2 regions of the Rhizobium favelukesii genome follow, and region 2 is predicted to be linked to the other one. Evidence: riboswitches for the same ligand, from Rfam matches in the RefSeq annotation. Region 2 holds a riboswitch; the other holds the start of a gene.

Region 1 (8,064 bases), on a different contig from region 2:
GGAACTGGAAGAGGCCGCAAGCATCGACGGGGCAACTCCCTGGCAGGTTTTCCGCCTCGTGGCGCTGCCGATCGCACGGCCGGGAATCGTCGTGGCCTTCATCCTATCGGTCATCTTCTCCTGGAACAATTTTGTCTTCGGCATCGTCCTTGCAAGCCGTGAGACCCGTACCCTGCCTGTCGCGGTCTACAACATGCTGTCGTTCGAGCAGGTCAGCTGGGGGCCGCTTGCGGCCGCCGCCTTGATCGTTACGCTGCCGGTGTTGATCCTGACCGTCTTTGCACAACGGCAGATTGTAGCCGGGCTTACGGCGGGTGCCGTGAAGTGACGCTGACGACCGCAACGGATAAGCGTGCGAAGCGACACGTTCTGTGCGTTGGAGCCGCTGTTCTCGATACGCTCTTCAGGGTCCGCACCATGCCTACCGGACAGGGCAAAGTTCTACCATATGACATGCTGCAGATCGCAGAAGGTATGGCCTCGAGTGCTGCTTTTGCGGTCACAAAGCTTGGTGGGGACGCCAGCCTCTGGAGTGCGGTCGGAGACGACCAAACCGGCGAGCGCATCATCGGCGACCTGGCAGAAAGCGGCATAGACACCCGCGGCATGCGGCGCGTGGCGGGTGCCCGCTCGGCCATATCGACGATCCTAATCGACGATGCGGGCGAACGCCTGATCATCCCCTTCTACGACCCGCGTCTGCATCAGCTCGTCCAATCGGTCACAGCGGACGATATCGCGCCATTCGACGCGGTTTTGGTCGATGTGCGCTGGCCATCACTTGCACTGCAGACACTGCTCGCTGCCCGGGAAGCGAAGTTGCCGGCCATCCTTGATGGTGACGTGGCGGCTGAGGGGGTGATCGAGATGTTGGCACCGGCGGCAAGCCATATTGTTTTTTCGCAGCCGGCTGCTGAACGTCTGGCAGGAACGGCCCAGCCCCCATCGATGGTTCGCCGACTGAAGGAGCGTTTCAGCCATGCCTTCGTTAGCGTGACATTCGGAGAAAAAGGCTCATACTGGTTCGATGACGACAGCGGTCGCATTCGCCATCTCGAAGCACCGAGCATCACGGCCACGGATACGCTGGCGGCAGGCGACATCTTCCATGGAACCTTCGCGCTCGCGCTGTCCGAGGGCATGGCGATCGAGGATGTGATGCGCGCCTCGTCGATGGCGGCGGCAATTAAATGCCAGACATTCGGAGGCCGCATCGGCGCGCCGGCTCGCGCAGAGCTTGATGAAGCTCTGATGAGTTGGCCAGCCAAGGCCGTCGATATCACCGCGCGAAACGCGCCGGCGCAGGCCCTTTGAACGTCAAGCTGCCTTCGAGATCGTCATGGAGCAGCCGGACGCCTTGAGCGCGGCTTCGACGACGTCAACGAAAAGCTTGCGGAACCATAACGAGCGACCGTCCGCCCGATCGACGCGGCGGTACAGCATCGTAACAGGATCGGCGGGAAGATCGATCGGCGGCGCCGAGATCTCCAGCCCGTGCAACTGCGCGATGCAGCGAGCGATCGATTCCGGAATGGTCGCGATTGCCGGCATCGCTCTCAGCGCCGGTGGCAGCGCTGAAAAGCGCGGTACGGTGGCCACGACCTGTCGGCGCAGACCGGCCTTGGCAAGGACTGTGTCGACATTTGTCGCACTGTTGCCCTCAAAGGACACGGTGACATGCGCGGCATTGACGAAGTCTTCCAAGGTCAGCGGCGCTTTGCGCTTCAGCTGGGCGGGGTCATAGACGCAGACCGAACACTGGCTGAAGAGCGGCGCCCGGACATGCCAGGACGCCGGTTCCTCGTGGACCGCGACGCTGAAATCATAAGCACCGTCGTCGAGCATGCGGGCAGCATCACGCTTGTCGGCGGCGACCCCGATCAGACGTGCACCCGGGGACAGTGCACGCAGACGCGCCACCAGCGGCCCGAAGAACGCCGATTCCAGATTGTCGCACATGCCGATCCTGAACTCGCCCTGCCAGATCTTTGGATCGAAGGCGGCCGGCGGCCGAATGGCGCGCTCGATGCCCGATAGCGCATCCTCAATCGCCGGGGCGATTGCAAGCGCGCGTGGGGTCGGCTGCAGGCCGCGCCCGACCCGCACGAACAGCTCGTCGTCGAGCGTCTCGCGCAGCCGCTTTAGCGCCGCCGACAAGCCTGGCTGGCCAAGCAGAAGCCGCTCGGCAGCACGAGAGACATTGCGCTCCTGCATCAGCACCGAGAAGGCAAGCAGCAGGTTGAGGTCTATCTTTCTGAGGATCGTGTCATTTATCATTATCAGTAATACCTGCCATGGTTACTATCAATTTGCAATAGGTTCGGGAGGTGTACATTTTCTCGTTCCCTGACGCTCAAAGCTTCCTCCCGGGGCGTCGGCAGAAAGGAACGATCACTCATGACCATTTCGAGATCTCAAGGCGGAGCCGGCCTGGCATTGCTGTTGCTCTGCGCTGCCAACTTTCTTGATGCAATGGATGTGTCCACGATTGGCGTCGCGCTTCCGGCGATACAGGCCGAGCTTGGCATGAAGGCTACGTCCCTTCAGTGGGCCGTCAGCGCCTATGTGCTTGGCTATGGCGGTTTCCTGTTGCTGGGCGGGCGCGTCGCGGACGCTTTCGGCCACCGTCGCGTCTTCCTCTGGTCGCTCGCCATTTTCGCTGCCGCCAGCATCGCCGGCGGCTTTGTCGATAGCGGCCCGACGCTGATCGCCGCACGCCTGATAAAGGGCATCGCCGCTGCGTTTACGGCACCCGCTGCCCTTGCCCTCCTTCTGTCGGTGTTCGGCGAAGGATCGGCGCGGGCCAAAGCGCTTGGGGTATTTGCCTCGACTGGCGCGACCGGCTTTGTCCTTGGCATGGTGCTGGGTGGTGCCGCGACGGTCTTCAGCTGGCGGGCAACTCTTGTCATGGGTGCGCCGGTCGCAATTATCGCACTGGCGATTGCTCCTTTCGTGCTGCCGGCAGACCAGCAGCGCAGCGGGCCGCGGGCCAAGTTCGACTGGGCTGGCGCGATGACAATCACGCCGGGACTCTTGCTCTTCGTCTTTGGCATCACCAATGCTGCGGCCGATGGCTGGCAGGCGGTGCCGACCTGGGGCGCGCTCGTGGCGGCTGCCGTTTTGATCGGCCTCTTTCTCATCGTCGAATCCCGTCACGCTGATCCGATGGTGCCGCTTGCGATATTCCGGCGGGCAAAGCTCTCCCACGCCAATGCCATTGCTGCGCTGTTCCAGGGCGTCTATGTCGGCTTCCAGTTCATCGCGACGCTCTTTTATCAGACAGTCGTTGGCTGGTCGGCCTTCGCGACCGGGTTCTCCTTTGCCTTCGGCGGCGTCTGCGTCATGTTCCTGGCGCCACGTTTTGCGACGATCGCGCAAAATCGTGGCACGACCGGGCTGATGACGCTTGGCGTAGCACTACAGGCGCTCAGCTACATCTTCTGGATCCTGAGCGTTAGCCACATCGACCCTGTCTGGCTGGTCGCCCTGTCACAGCTCCCGCTCGGTGTCGGCTACGCCATGACCTACCCCTCCGTGCAGGTTGCGGCACTCTCCGACGTTGGCGAGGATCAGTCCGGGCTCGCATCGGGGCTATTGTTTGCCTCCTTCCAGATCGGTGGCGGCATTGTGCTTGCGGCAGCCTCAGCCATATTCGGTGCGGCTTCCGGCTTCGGCTGGGATCCGTATTTCGCCGGCATCACGTTTGTCGCGGTCCTTGCGGTCCTCGTCACGCTTGCGGCCGCACTCGGTCCGAGAGCCTCTGTCGTTGACCGGAACATCTATCAGGCGGCGGAATAGCCGGGACCTGCTTTCGCGCCGACATCGCCGGCCACATCCGGCCATGTCCATTTTATGGATGACAGTCGCCGGCTTCTCTGCGACAAGAAGGCGATGAGAGACAGGGGCGCCCTCCGTTTGGAGGGCTGAGAAGCACCCTTTGAACCTGAACTGGATAATGCCGGCGGAGGGAGTCGCTCGGGACTGTCGGCTTCCCGCGTCTGTCCCTGCGCCTTTCTCCCCGGTCGAAAGGCACACCATGCAAGATCAGACTTCGCCGGGAACGCTGCTGGGCGAATTGCGCGCCCAGCCACCGCTCGTCCACTGCATCACGAATTTCGTTGCCATGAACATCGCAGCCAATGTGCTTCTGGCAGCTGGCGCTTCGCCGGCCATGGTGCATGCGGAAGAAGAGGCTGGCGAATTTGCCGCGATCGCCGGCGCCTTGACGATCAACATCGGCACACTCTCGTCAGCATGGCTGCGCGGCATGCAGGCCGCCGCCATCGCAGCCGGCCGGGCCGGCAAACCCTTTGTTCTCGATCCGGTCGCCCACTACGCCACCGGTTTTCGTCGTGCGGCGGTGGACCGGCTGCTGGAACTCGGCCCCACCGTCATTCGCGGTAACGCCTCCGAAATCATCGCGCTTGCCGGCGGGGCGAGCCGTGGTCAGGGCGTGGATAGCCGCGATCACGTCGAGCAGGCTGAGGACGCTGCCCGGCTACTAGCCAGGGAACACGGAGCGACAATTGCAGTAACCGGCGCTGTCGATTTCGTCACCGATGGCGACCGGGCGGCGCGTATCGAGGGTGGCTCGGCGTTGATGCCTCAGGTCACGGCGCTTGGCTGCTCGCTGACCTGCCTTATTGGCGCATTTTCGGCTATTCGGCCCGGCGCACCATTCGAGGCAACGGTTGCAGCCCTTGCTACCTTCTCTGTTGCCGGCGAAATGGCAGCCAGCAAGGCGGATGGCCCAGGTTCGTTTTCCTGGTGTTTCCTCGATGCACTTGCTGCGCTTGACGCTGCTACGCTCGATCGCGATGCCAGGGTGCGCGCCGCATGAGAAACCTCGATCTTTCTCTTTACCTCGTCCTCGATCCGGGCCTTTGCGCCACCCTCGGCATGGTGGAGACCGCGCGCGCGGCGGTCGCCGGGGGAGCAACCGTGGTGCAGCTGCGCGACAAGCATGCGGATACCGCACGGATGATCGAGACTGGGCGGGCACTGAAGGTGGCATTGTCTGGCACCGGCGCTGTGCTCATCGTCAATGACGACGTGGAGGCGGCTATCGCGATTGGCGCCGATGGGCTGCATATTGGCCAGGACGACATCGATGCGATCACGGCGCGGCAATTGATTGGCCCGGACATGATCCTCGGCCTCTCGGCCGAAACGGCGGCGCTGGCGGCAGCAATCGATCCCGCGGCTGTCGACTATGCTGGATTGGGGCCGGTTTTTGCGACAGCGACGAAGCCTGACCACAAACCCGCGCTGGGCTTTGAAGGGCTTTCCCGCCTCGTCAAGGTTTGTCCCGTACCGGTCGTCGCCATAGGTGGCCTGAAATCCGCCCACGTCGGTGACGTGCTTGCCGCCGGGGCCGATGGGCTTGCGGTTGTCTCGGCGATTTGCGGGACGCCCGATCCACAGCTTGCGGCACGAGAGATCGCCGAGAACATGATAAAGGCAAGAACATGATCCGAAATGTGCTGTCCATTGCAGGCTCCGATCCCTCCGGCGGGGCCGGTATCCAGGCCGATCTCAAGGCATTTTCCGCGCGCGGCGTCTATGGCATGGCAGTGATGACGGCGCTGACCGCCCAGAACACGCAAGGCGTTTGCGGCGTCCATCTGGTCCCTGCTGCCTTCGTTGCGGATCAGATTGCGGCGGTTCTTGCCGACGTGCGGGTCGACGCCATCAAAATCGGCATGATTGCGACGGCCGAGATCGCCGACGCCGTCGCCGATGCGCTTGTGCCCCACCAGGGTATCCCGATCGTTCTCGACCCCGTCATGGTCGCCAAGGGCGGAGCTGCCCTCCTCGACCCCTCCGCTGTCGACGTTCTGATCAAGCGTCTGTCGCCGCTTGCAACCTTGCTGACGCCAAACCTGCCGGAAGCGGCTGCACTGCTTCATGTCTATGCCGCCGCCACACGCAGCGACATGGCCGAGCAGGCAGACAGTCTTCGCCAACTCGGCCCGGAGGCTGTCCTCGTCAAGGGCGGACATCTGGCCGGCGACGAAAGCCCGGATGTGCTCTCGACAGCCTCCGGGCCGACATGGTTTGAGGCAAAACGCATTCCGACCGCAAACACGCATGGCACCGGCTGCACCCTTTCCAGCGCGCTGGCCGCGGAACTGGCGAAAGGAGCATCAGTTCACGAGGCGGTCACGCGTGCCAAGGCCTACCTTGCTGGCGCCGTCGGCCATGCCGACGGGCTGAGCGTCGGGTCTGGCCACGGACCCGTGCACCACTTTCACGCACTGTGGTCGGCGGCGTCGGCATAGCACGAACGATCAGCCTGCCGACCCAGTAGCCAAAGGGGCGCCGGGACGACGCGCCATCGTTCCACGCCCGATCAGGATTTGACAGCACCAGCAGTCAGGCCTGCGATGATGTGCTTTTGTGCCAGGAAGAAGACGATGATCGTCGGCATGATTGTCAGCGTGATGAAGGCGAGCACCAGCTGCCAGGCGGTGCCGAACTCACCGCGATAGACCATGATGCCAAGCGGCCATGGGTACATCGTCTCAGAATTCAGCATGATCAGCGGCAGGATGTAGCTGTTCCAGCTGCCGACGAAGGAGATGATGCTGACAGTTGCGATGATCGGCCGCGAGAGCGGCAGCGAGATATGCCAGAAGAAGCGGATGTAGCCACAGCCGTCGACGATTGCTGCCTGGAACAATTCTTCCGGAAGGTTGCGAAAATAGTTCCGGAACAGAAGTATGCTCATGCCCAGGCCGAAGGAGACTTGCGGCAGGACAACGCCCCAGTAGGAATTCAACAGGCCGAGGTCACGGATCCGGATGAACAGGGGCAGGATGGCGGTCGCAGCCGGAAACATCAGGCCGATCAGGAAGTAATTGAGCAGGAAACCCGCGCCGAAGAACTTCACATGCGCGAAGGTAAAGGCGGCCATGGCCGAGACCGAAACCGTCAAACAGACCGTTAGCGTGGCGATGATCAGCGAATTCATCATTTGCCGCCAGTAGCGGTCCCCAAAGAGAATGTCGGTATAGTTTTCCGGATGCCATGCGACCGGTAGCCCGAAGGGGTTGGTGCGTAGGTCGCCGAGATCCTTGAAGCCGCCAAGCGCCGTCGTCAGCAGCGGCACCAGTACGATCGCTGCGATGATCGTCAGCGAGACATATAGATAGATCTTCGTGCCGGTCGCGATCCGGGCGGATGAGGCCATGTCAGTCATTGCGCATGAATATCCGTTTGTAGCCGAAGGCAAGCGTCACGCAGATGACGAACAGGACGACGCCCACGGCACTGCCGAGGCCGACCTGCATGCGCGTGACGCCAAAGTTGAAAAGGAAGGTGACCATGGTCTGCGTCGCGTTGAACGGCCCGCCGCCCGTCAGCGGCATGATGAGGTCGAAGAGCTGCAGCGAGCCGACGACAGCAAAGAAGACGGACAGGCGAACGGTCGAGCCGAGAAGCGGCAGCGTGATGTAACGGAACCGCTGCCAGCCGCTGGCGCCGTCGATTTCTGCGGCTTCCAGCACGCTTTTGTCGAGCGACTGCAGCCCCGCAATGAAGAGCATCATGTGGAACCCAAAATACTTCCAGACGACAACTGCCAGCACCGCATAGATCGCCAGGTCCTTGTCTGCCAGCACATAGGGTGTCTCGACGCCGATGAGGTGGGCGGCCGAGGCAAACAGGCCATAGTCGCCATCGTAGACGAAGCGCCAGATGAGACCGGCTGCGACCTCCGCCAAGACGTAGGGCAGGAAGAAGATTAAGCGGAAGATGACCACGCCAGCGATCCGGTGCGCCAGCATCATCGCCAGCCAAATGGCGAGCGGAATCTGGATCAGGATTGAAATGACGATGATCAGGGCATTGTTCTTCAACGCCGTCAGGAAGGCGCTGTTCTTGAATAGTACCTCGAAATTCCTCATTCCCACGAACTGCGTCGGCAATCCGTAACCGTCCCATTTGTAGAGACTGTACCATGCCGCCTCCCCCATGGGCAGGATCACGAAAATCGTAAACAGCAGCAGCGCTGGCGGCAGAAACAGAAGCAGGACCGGCAGGCGCCGCGCCAGGCTCGGATCT
Region 2 (8,064 bases):
TTTCATCGGCTATTTCCTCCTGGTTCAGTTCTGGAGAAGACAAGGTCAACGGCTTCCTGCGCCATTGCCGGTGCAAGCAGGAAGCCGTGGCGATAGAGGCCGTTGAGCACGACTGCACCGCGCTCGCGGGTCGCGCGGGGAAAATTGTCGGCGAATGCCGGCCGGATTCCCACGCCGGTTTCGACCACGGCAGCATCCGCGAAGGCAGGATGCACTGCATAGGCGGCGTTCAACAACTCCATCATCGAACGCGCCGAGATCGGACCGTCGAACTCCGTCTCGATCATGGTGGCACCCACCATGAAAAGGCCATCTCCGCGCGGAACGATATAGACAGGGAAGCGGGGATGCAGCAGGCGAACGGGTCTGGTGAGGGTAACCTCGCCGGTTTCCAGATAAAGCATTTCGCCGCGAACGCCGCGAAGTCCGCTCGTCTGCCCGATCCGCGCGGCGCCAGTGCAATCCACGATGTCGTCGTAGTCGGTCTCTTCGGCCACTCGCTCGATGAATGCTATACGCCGATCGACAAGTTTTTCTCGCAGCAGACCCAAGACTCGCCTTGGATTGAGGTGTCCTTCCAGTGGGAAGAAAAGGCCGCGCCTGAAGCGCCCTGCCAGAGCTGGCTCCAATGAGGCGATATTTTCTTCATCCAACCATCTATGGCCGCTTGTGCGACCGGCGAAGCGATTGAGCTCGCTCTGGTCGCGGGCGGGAGCAACCACCAGCGTTCCGTTTCGGTGTACCTCCCCCGGCAGCATCATGTCCCACCGGTCGGGAGCATCGCGGCCTCGCAGCAATACGGCTTCCTCGGCACTTTCGCGCTCGCACCAGGGCGCGAGCATGCCGCCCGCGAGCCAGGAGGCTGCCTGCCTGGAACCTTTAGCGGGATCAATGACCGTCGCATCGGCACCGCGAAGGCTGAGTTCGTGGGCGACGACGAGGCCGGCAACGCCGGCCCCTTTGACAAGCACATGCATATCAGTCGCCCGATTGTTCGACGGCTTCGATTGGCATGTAGAGATCGCCGCCCTCGCGGTATTTCGCTGCCATCGCGTCGAGCCCTTCCTTCTGCGCCTCGGCACGGATGTCGTGCGAGATCCGCATCGAGCAGAACTTCGGGCCGCACATGGAGCAGAAGTGCGCCACCTTATGCGCTTCCTTCGGCAGCGTCTCGTCGTGGAAGCTGCGGGCGGTTTCGGGGTCCAGCGCGAGGTTGAACTGGTCCTCCCATCGGAATTCGAAGCGCGCGCGCGACAGGGCGTCGTCGCGCAATTGAGCGGCCGGGTGCCCCTTGGCGAGATCGGCGGCGTGGGCAGCGATCTTGTAGGTGATGACGCCGGTCTTCACGTCGTTGCGGTCGGGTAGACCAAGATGCTCCTTCGGGGTGACGTAGCAGAGCATCGCCGTGCCGAACCAGCCGATCATCGCAGCACCGATGCCCGAGGTGATGTGGTCGTAGCCGGGTGCGATGTCGGTGGTCAGCGGTCCCAGCGTATAGAAGGGCGCCTCGCCGCAGACGGCGAGCTGCTTGTCCATGTTCTCCTTGATCTTGTGCATCGGCACGTGTCCGGGTCCTTCGATCATGACCTGGCAGTCCTTGGCCCAAGCGATCTTCGTCAGTTCGCCGAGCGTTTCCAGCTCTGCGAACTGTGCCGCGTCGTTGGCGTCGGCAATCGAGCCCGGACGCAGGCCGTCGCCGAGCGAGAAGGAGACGTCATAGGCGCGGCAGATGTCGCAGATCTCCTCGAAATGCTCGTAGAGGAAACTTTCGCGGTGGTGATGAAGACACCACTTGGCCATGATCGAGCCACCGCGCGAGACGATGCCGGTGACGCGGTTGACGGTGAGCGGAATGTAGTGCAGCCGCACGCCGGCGTGAATGGTGAAGTAGTCGACCCCCTGCTCGGCCTGCTCGATCAGGGTGTCGCGATAGACTTCCCAGGTCAGGTTCTCGGCAATGCCCTCGACCTTCTCAAGCGCCTGATAGAGTGGAACGGTACCGATCGGCAGTGGCGAGTTGCGGATGATCCATTCGCGGATGTTGTGGATGTTACGGCCGGTGGAGAGATCCATGACTGTGTCGGCGCCCCAGCGGGCAGCCCAGACCATCTTCTCGACCTCTTCGGCCATGGAAGACGTGACGGCGGAGTTGCCGATATTGGCGTTGATCTTCACCAGGAAGTTCCGGCCGATGATCATCGGTTCGGATTCGGGATGATTGATGTTGGCGGGGATGATCGCGCGGCCGGCGGCAATCTCCTGCCGGACGAATTCCGGGGTTACGTGATCCGGAATCCGGGCGCCGAAGCTTTCGCCGTCGCGCGTGATAGCCTCCGCCTGCGCCTTGCGGCCAAGGTTCTCGCGGATCGCGATGAATTCCATCTCCGGCGTGATAATGCCGGCGCGCGCATAGGCGAGCTGGGTCACGGCCTTGCCGTCCCTTGCGCGGAACGGCTGGCGCTTGCCGGGAAATTCCGGTGTCAGCCGTTCGCCGCTGGCAAAGCCGTTGTCTTCGGGGCGGACCCGGCGGCCCTGATAGGCTTCGACGTCACCGCGGGCGACCACCCAGCCGCGGCGCAGTTCTGGAAGTCCCTGCTCGATGCGGATGTCGGCACCTTCGACGGTATAGATGCCCGAGGAATCATAGACCGTGACCGGCGGTTCGCCCGATGTCGGGTGAACGCTGATCTCGCGCATCGGGACGCGGACATCAGGGTGGATTTCTCCGGGAATGTAGATTTTTCGAGAGGCCGGCAATGGGCCTGTCGTAACGGTCGGGGTGATATTCTTTGCGGCAATATTCATGGTTTGAGGCTCCAAGTTTGCGTTTGGAGACCCAGTCCTCAGCCGGAATGATGAAAAGACGCCGACACGGTTTCCTCGCGAGAATCCAATGCCTTCGAGCGCTTGCACCGTCCCTACGCCAGTATGAACTGGATCAGGTTCAACGGGTCACTGCGTGCGATAGCAGTATCTCAGCCCCTTGCCGGGACCCCCCTGGTGAATGCGAAAAGGTTAGAACCAGAGTAGCAAAGCTGTCAAGCCGACCGCGTAGGCTACATCGAAAGGTCCAGCGCGCGGCCTTCGAAGAGACGGCTCTGCGAGCCCTCGAGATGCGCCTTCATCAGCGCCCGCGCGTCTTCCGCGCGACCTTCGACGATGGCGAGGTAGATCTTGTTGTGTTCTTCGTAGACCTGCTCAAGACCTTGGCGCGGGCCAAGCAGAGACAGACCGTGAAGATGCATGCCGACCGCGATATGCGCTTTCAGGGCATCGATCGAGGCCGTGTAGTAGTGGTTGTTGGCGGCTTCCGTGACCGCGCGATGGAACGTGAAGTCGGCGTCAGTGCGATGAAGCTGGTGGCTGGTCGCCTCACGGAGATCGGCGAGAGCAGCTGCAATCTTCTGAATCGCCGCCTCGTCGCGGCGCTTGGCAGCAAAATAGGCGGCAGCAGGCTCGATCGTCAGGCGAAACTCGTAGCAGCGCTGAATATCGGCGATCGTCTTGACCGGCGAATAGGAAAGCTGCGTCGTCGGCGAGCCATGAGCGCTGACGAAGGTGCCGGCACCTTGCCTGGCGTAGACGATGCCCTGATCGCGCAAGCGTGCCAACGCGTCGCGCACGATGGGGCGCGAGACGCCAAGCATCGATGCAAGCTCGTGCTCACCGGGAAGTCGTGAATCCGGCGGATAGTTTCCCGAGCGAATGCGCTCTTGCAACTGATCGAACACCCGATCGACCAGCTTGACGGCCTTACCGCGCTCCGGCTTTGTCGCAGGCGCCGCTTGCGCATTCGCCGATACACCGTTTGCTTCGTCCACCTTCATTCTCCCCGTCGGCATTGTCCTATGCCGCCTGATTCTGTGCAATCAGTCTTATCAAACTATCAGAATTACCGAAGCCCCCGGACTTCACTGCGCAGCGGAAACGCAGGCCATCGGCGGTTGCGACGTCAAACCACGGAATGCCCGCCTCGATTTCGCCCTGCGGCCTCAGGATCCGAATTCCGAGCTCGCGAAAAACTGCCAGCGCCGTATCGCCACCGCCAACCATCAGCATCTCCGGGCGCGTCGCATCTATGATCGACTTTACGCCTTTCGCGAACCGGTCGGCAACTGCCGCGGTCTCGCCCGTGACTTTGCCTGTACAGCGCAGAAGCACCGGCAGGCCTAACGATTGTTCGTCCGGTAGCACTCCCGCGGGAGCATCAATGGCCGAGGTCAGGACACCGGAAGCCTCCAGCTTGGTCATTTGTGCGGCCGTGATCGGGTCGCGGGAGCCGACGGCGAAAACTGTCCGATTTAATGCCGCAAAGGGTCGGCCTGCTTTGTTGGCCCTGCCGATCTTGCGAGCAAGCGCAGCTCCGACGCCGCGCGCGCCAACGACAAGTGTGATCTTCCAGTCGTGCTTGCCGATCAGCCGGTCGAGATCGCTATCACTCTCGGCGTCGCAAACGAGGACCTGGCTGTCGGTTGTCTTGAAGAGATCGGCAATCGGTACGGGCTCGTTGACGCCACGGCCGACGACATGGCCGTTGCGGGTCAAGCGCTCTTGATCGGGGATGGCTGGTGCCACGACGATTGCCTCGTGGCCGAAGATGGCGGCAATAGCTGCGCTTTCTGCTGCAACATTCCCCTTGAGACGGGAGTCTATCTTTTTCAGAACGATCTGAGGCGAGGCGGCAAGAAGGGCCTTCGCCGCAGCGCTGACCCTTCCTGCCGCTTCCTCCTCCGGGAGAGCTCTTGAGGCCGTGTTGACCACGACGACCTCGCAACCGGTCACAAGCGCATCCGATATGGCTTCGACCTCGATCGCGACAGCGACGGAAAGCCCGGCATCGACAAAGGGGGTTCCCGTGTCGAGTGCGCCGGTCAGATCGTCAGCGATGATCGCGACCTTCAACGTCATGTGGTTTGTCCTGTGTTGACCGCGTGGCAGGCGACGAGATGGCCGGGCTTGGCTGCCTTCCATTCCGGAACCGCCCTGCTGCAAACCTCCATGGCGATTGGGCATCGCGTATGGAAGCGGCAGCCGGTCGGTGGATTGAGCGGACTTGGCACGTCACCCTGCAGGATCTGGCGCTTGCGGCTGCGCTCCAGCGCCGGATCGGTGTCCGGAACGGCCGACAGCAGCGCCTTGGTGTAGGGATGCAGCGGGTTGTCGAACAGCTCCTCGCGGGTCGCAAGCTCCGCCAGACGGCCGAGATACATCACGCCGACACGGGTGCTGATATGGCGAACGACGGCCAGATCGTGGGCGATGAACAGGTAGGTCAGGCCATATTTTTCCTGCAGGTCGAGCAAAAGGTTGATGATCTGCGCCTGAATGGAGACGTCGAGTGCGGAGATCGCTTCGTCGCAGACGATGAACTTGGGCTGGCAGGCGAGCGCGCGGGCGATGACGACACGCTGCCGTTGGCCGCCGGAAAGCTCGTGCGGATAGCGCTGGGCAAAGCGGGTCGACAGGCCGACGTCGGTCAGCAGTGTCGCGACCCTGTCCTTCAGTTCCGCCTTGGTGCAGAGCTTGTGGAACAGGATCGGCTCTCCAATCGCCTCACCGATCGTCATGCGCGGGTTGAGTGTCGAATAGGGATCCTGGAAGACGATCTGCAGGTCGCGGCGGAAGGGCCGCATCTGCTTCTCGTCCAGCGTTGCCAGATCCTGGCCCTTGTAGACGACCTTGCCGCTGGTTGCCTTGTAGAGGTTGAGGATGGTGAAGCCGGTCGTCGACTTGCCGCAGCCGGATTCCCCGACGAGGCTCAGCGTCTCGCCTTCCATGATATCGAGATTGACGTTGTCGAGCGCATAGACCGTCGCCGAGCGTTCGCCGAAGGCGCCGAGCTTGACGTGGAAATGCTTGACGAGGTTCTCGACCCTGAGCAGCGGTTGGGCACCCATCACGCAGCCTCCTGCATTTTCTGGACGACAAAACAGGCGGCCCGGTGATTTCCGGCGCCGGCCAGCGGCTCGAGCTTCGGTACGCGCTCGTGGCAAATTGCTTCCGCCAGCGGACAACGCGGCGCAAAGGGGCAGCCCTTCGGCCGGCGACCCGGTTCGGGCGGTGTCCCGCCGATCGAGCTCAGCCGGCTTGCCGGTGCATCCGACAGCTTCGGGATCGAGGCCAAGAGACCGCGCGTGTAGGGATGGCTCGGGCGAGCGTAGAGTTCATCGACCGGCGCATCCTCGACAACGGTGCCAGCGTAAAGCACGGCGACGCGATCGACGAGACCGGCGATCAGCGCCAGGTCATGAGTGATCCACACCACCGACATGCCGAGCTTGGCGCGCAGATCCTTCACGAGATCGACGATCTGGGCCTGGATGGTGACGTCGAGCGCCGTCGTCGGTTCGTCGGCGATCAGGAGCTTCGGATTGCAGGCAAGGCCAATGGCGATCATGACGCGCTGGCGCATACCGCCAGACAGTTCGTGCGGATAGGCCTGCAGCCGCTCTTGCGGACCGGGAATGCCGACGAGACGCAGCAGTTCGACGGCACGTGCGCGGGCCTGCGCCTTGCTCATCCTGCGATGATAGATCAGTGGCTCGCAGATCTGGTCGCCGACCCGCATGACCGGGTTTAGCGAGGTCATCGGATCCTGGAAGACGAACCCGATATCACCGCCGCGCACCTTGCGTAGTTCCCTGTTCGACATCTTCTGCAAGTCATTGCCGTCGAAGCTGGCCGAGCCTTTGCTGACCTTGATCTTGTTGGGCAGGAGCCGCATCAGGCTCAGCATCGTCAGACTCTTGCCACAGCCGGACTCGCCGACGACGCCGAGCGTCTCGCCCTTATTGACATGAAGGTCGATCCCGTCGACGACAACGGCAGGGCCGTTGCGTCCGTCGATTTCGACGGTGAGGCCGCGGACATCGAGCAGTCGTTCACTGGATTTGGTCGTGTTCATCACTTGCTGCCCCGCGGATTGAGTGCGTCGTTGAGGCCATCGCCGAGGAAGCTGAAGGCAACCGAGGCAAGGCCGAGAACGGCTGCCGGTGCGGCGAGGAGATGGGGGTAATGCTGCCAGACGCGTAGACCGTCCGAAATCATGTTGCCCCAGCTCGGAGTCGGCGGATTGACGCCGACGCCGAGGAAGCTGAAGGCGCTTTCTAGAACCATCGCGGTGCCGAGACCAGCGCTGACGGAAACGATCAGCGGTCCAAGCGCGTTCGGTACCACGTAACGCTTCATGATGACCCAGTTGGACAGGCCGAGAGCCTGGGCCGCGGTGATATAGGGGCGGCTGCGGATCGACAGCACCTGGGCGCGCACCAAGCGCGCATACGGCGGCCAGGAGATAAGCGCCATCGAGCCGAAGACCAGGAAGAAATCCACCCATATCGTCTGGCGATAGAATGGATTGAGGGTTGCCATATACTGGGCCTCCATCCATTTCGCGATCGGTGTCTTCAGGGACGCATTGATAACGACAACGAGCAGCAGGTTCGGCACCGACATGGTCACATCCGTCAGCCACATGATGGCGCTGTCAAATGGATTGCCGAAGAAACCGGCAATGGCTCCAAGCACGAGACCGATCGCAACGGCGATCAAGGTCACGACGATCGCAACCAGGAAAGCCGTGCGCGTGCCGAAGACGACGCGGCTGAAGACGTCGCGGCCGAGATCGTCCGTGCCGAAAAGATGGTGCAGCGAGGGAACGGCGTTTCGCGCCTGCAGATCCTGGCTCAGATAATCGTAAGGCGCCAGGTACGGACCAAAGATCGCGGTGAAGCCGAGGGTCAGGACGACAATCAAGCCGAACAGGGCAAGCTTGTTGCGCTTCAGGCGATGCCAGGCGTCGCGCCACAGGTTGACCGGGGGTTCTTCCTGGGTGGCTTCGATCGTGGAGAGAGGGACGGCGGACATGGTCAGCGGCTCCTTCTTGCATCATTGGCGCGCGGATCAAGCAGCGGATAGAGCACGTCGACCAAGAGGTTCGAGGCCATGACCAGGAAGGATCCGATCAGCGTGATTGCCAGAATGACGGGATAGTCCGAGTTGGTCAGCGCCTGAACGGTGAGGCGTCCGAGGCCTGGCAGACCGAAAACGAGTTCGACAAAGATC

The links. Region 2 has a riboswitch for thiamine pyrophosphate ahead of thiC (phosphomethylpyrimidine synthase ThiC). Riboswitches for the same ligand answer to the same signal wherever they lie in the genome.
Region 1: linked by a shared signal. The riboswitch ahead of thiM (hydroxyethylthiazole kinase) and the one ahead of thiC (phosphomethylpyrimidine synthase ThiC) in region 2 are both predicted to bind thiamine pyrophosphate.

The regions. Positions count from the first base shown of each region.
Region 1 covers NZ_HG916855.1:1,769,124-1,777,187, forward strand. The annotation lists gene LPU83_RS71945 (carbohydrate ABC transporter permease) at 1-328, shown strand, start outside; gene LPU83_RS71950 (PfkB family carbohydrate kinase) at 418-1,314, shown strand; gene LPU83_RS71955 (LysR family transcriptional regulator) at 1,318-2,277, opposite strand; gene LPU83_RS71960 (MFS transporter) at 2,398-3,798, shown strand; TPP riboswitch at 3,891-3,987, shown strand; gene thiM (hydroxyethylthiazole kinase) at 4,037-4,840, shown strand; gene thiE (thiamine phosphate synthase) at 4,837-5,472, shown strand; gene thiD (bifunctional hydroxymethylpyrimidine kinase/phosphomethylpyrimidine kinase) at 5,469-6,281, shown strand; gene LPU83_RS71980 (carbohydrate ABC transporter permease) at 6,353-7,201, opposite strand; gene LPU83_RS71985 (carbohydrate ABC transporter permease) at 7,194-8,064, opposite strand, start outside.
Region 2 covers NZ_HG916852.1:3,997,899-4,005,962, reverse strand. The annotation lists gene thiS (sulfur carrier protein ThiS) at 1-6, opposite strand, end outside; gene thiO (glycine oxidase ThiO) at 3-977, opposite strand; gene thiC (phosphomethylpyrimidine synthase ThiC) at 979-2,805, opposite strand; TPP riboswitch at 2,898-3,009, opposite strand; gene LPU83_RS58310 (FadR/GntR family transcriptional regulator) at 3,057-3,821, opposite strand; gene LPU83_RS58305 (four-carbon acid sugar kinase family protein) at 3,847-4,908, opposite strand; gene LPU83_RS58300 (ABC transporter ATP-binding protein) at 4,905-5,897, opposite strand; gene LPU83_RS58295 (ABC transporter ATP-binding protein) at 5,897-6,904, opposite strand; gene LPU83_RS58290 (ABC transporter permease) at 6,904-7,866, opposite strand; gene LPU83_RS58285 (ABC transporter permease) at 7,869-8,064, opposite strand, start outside.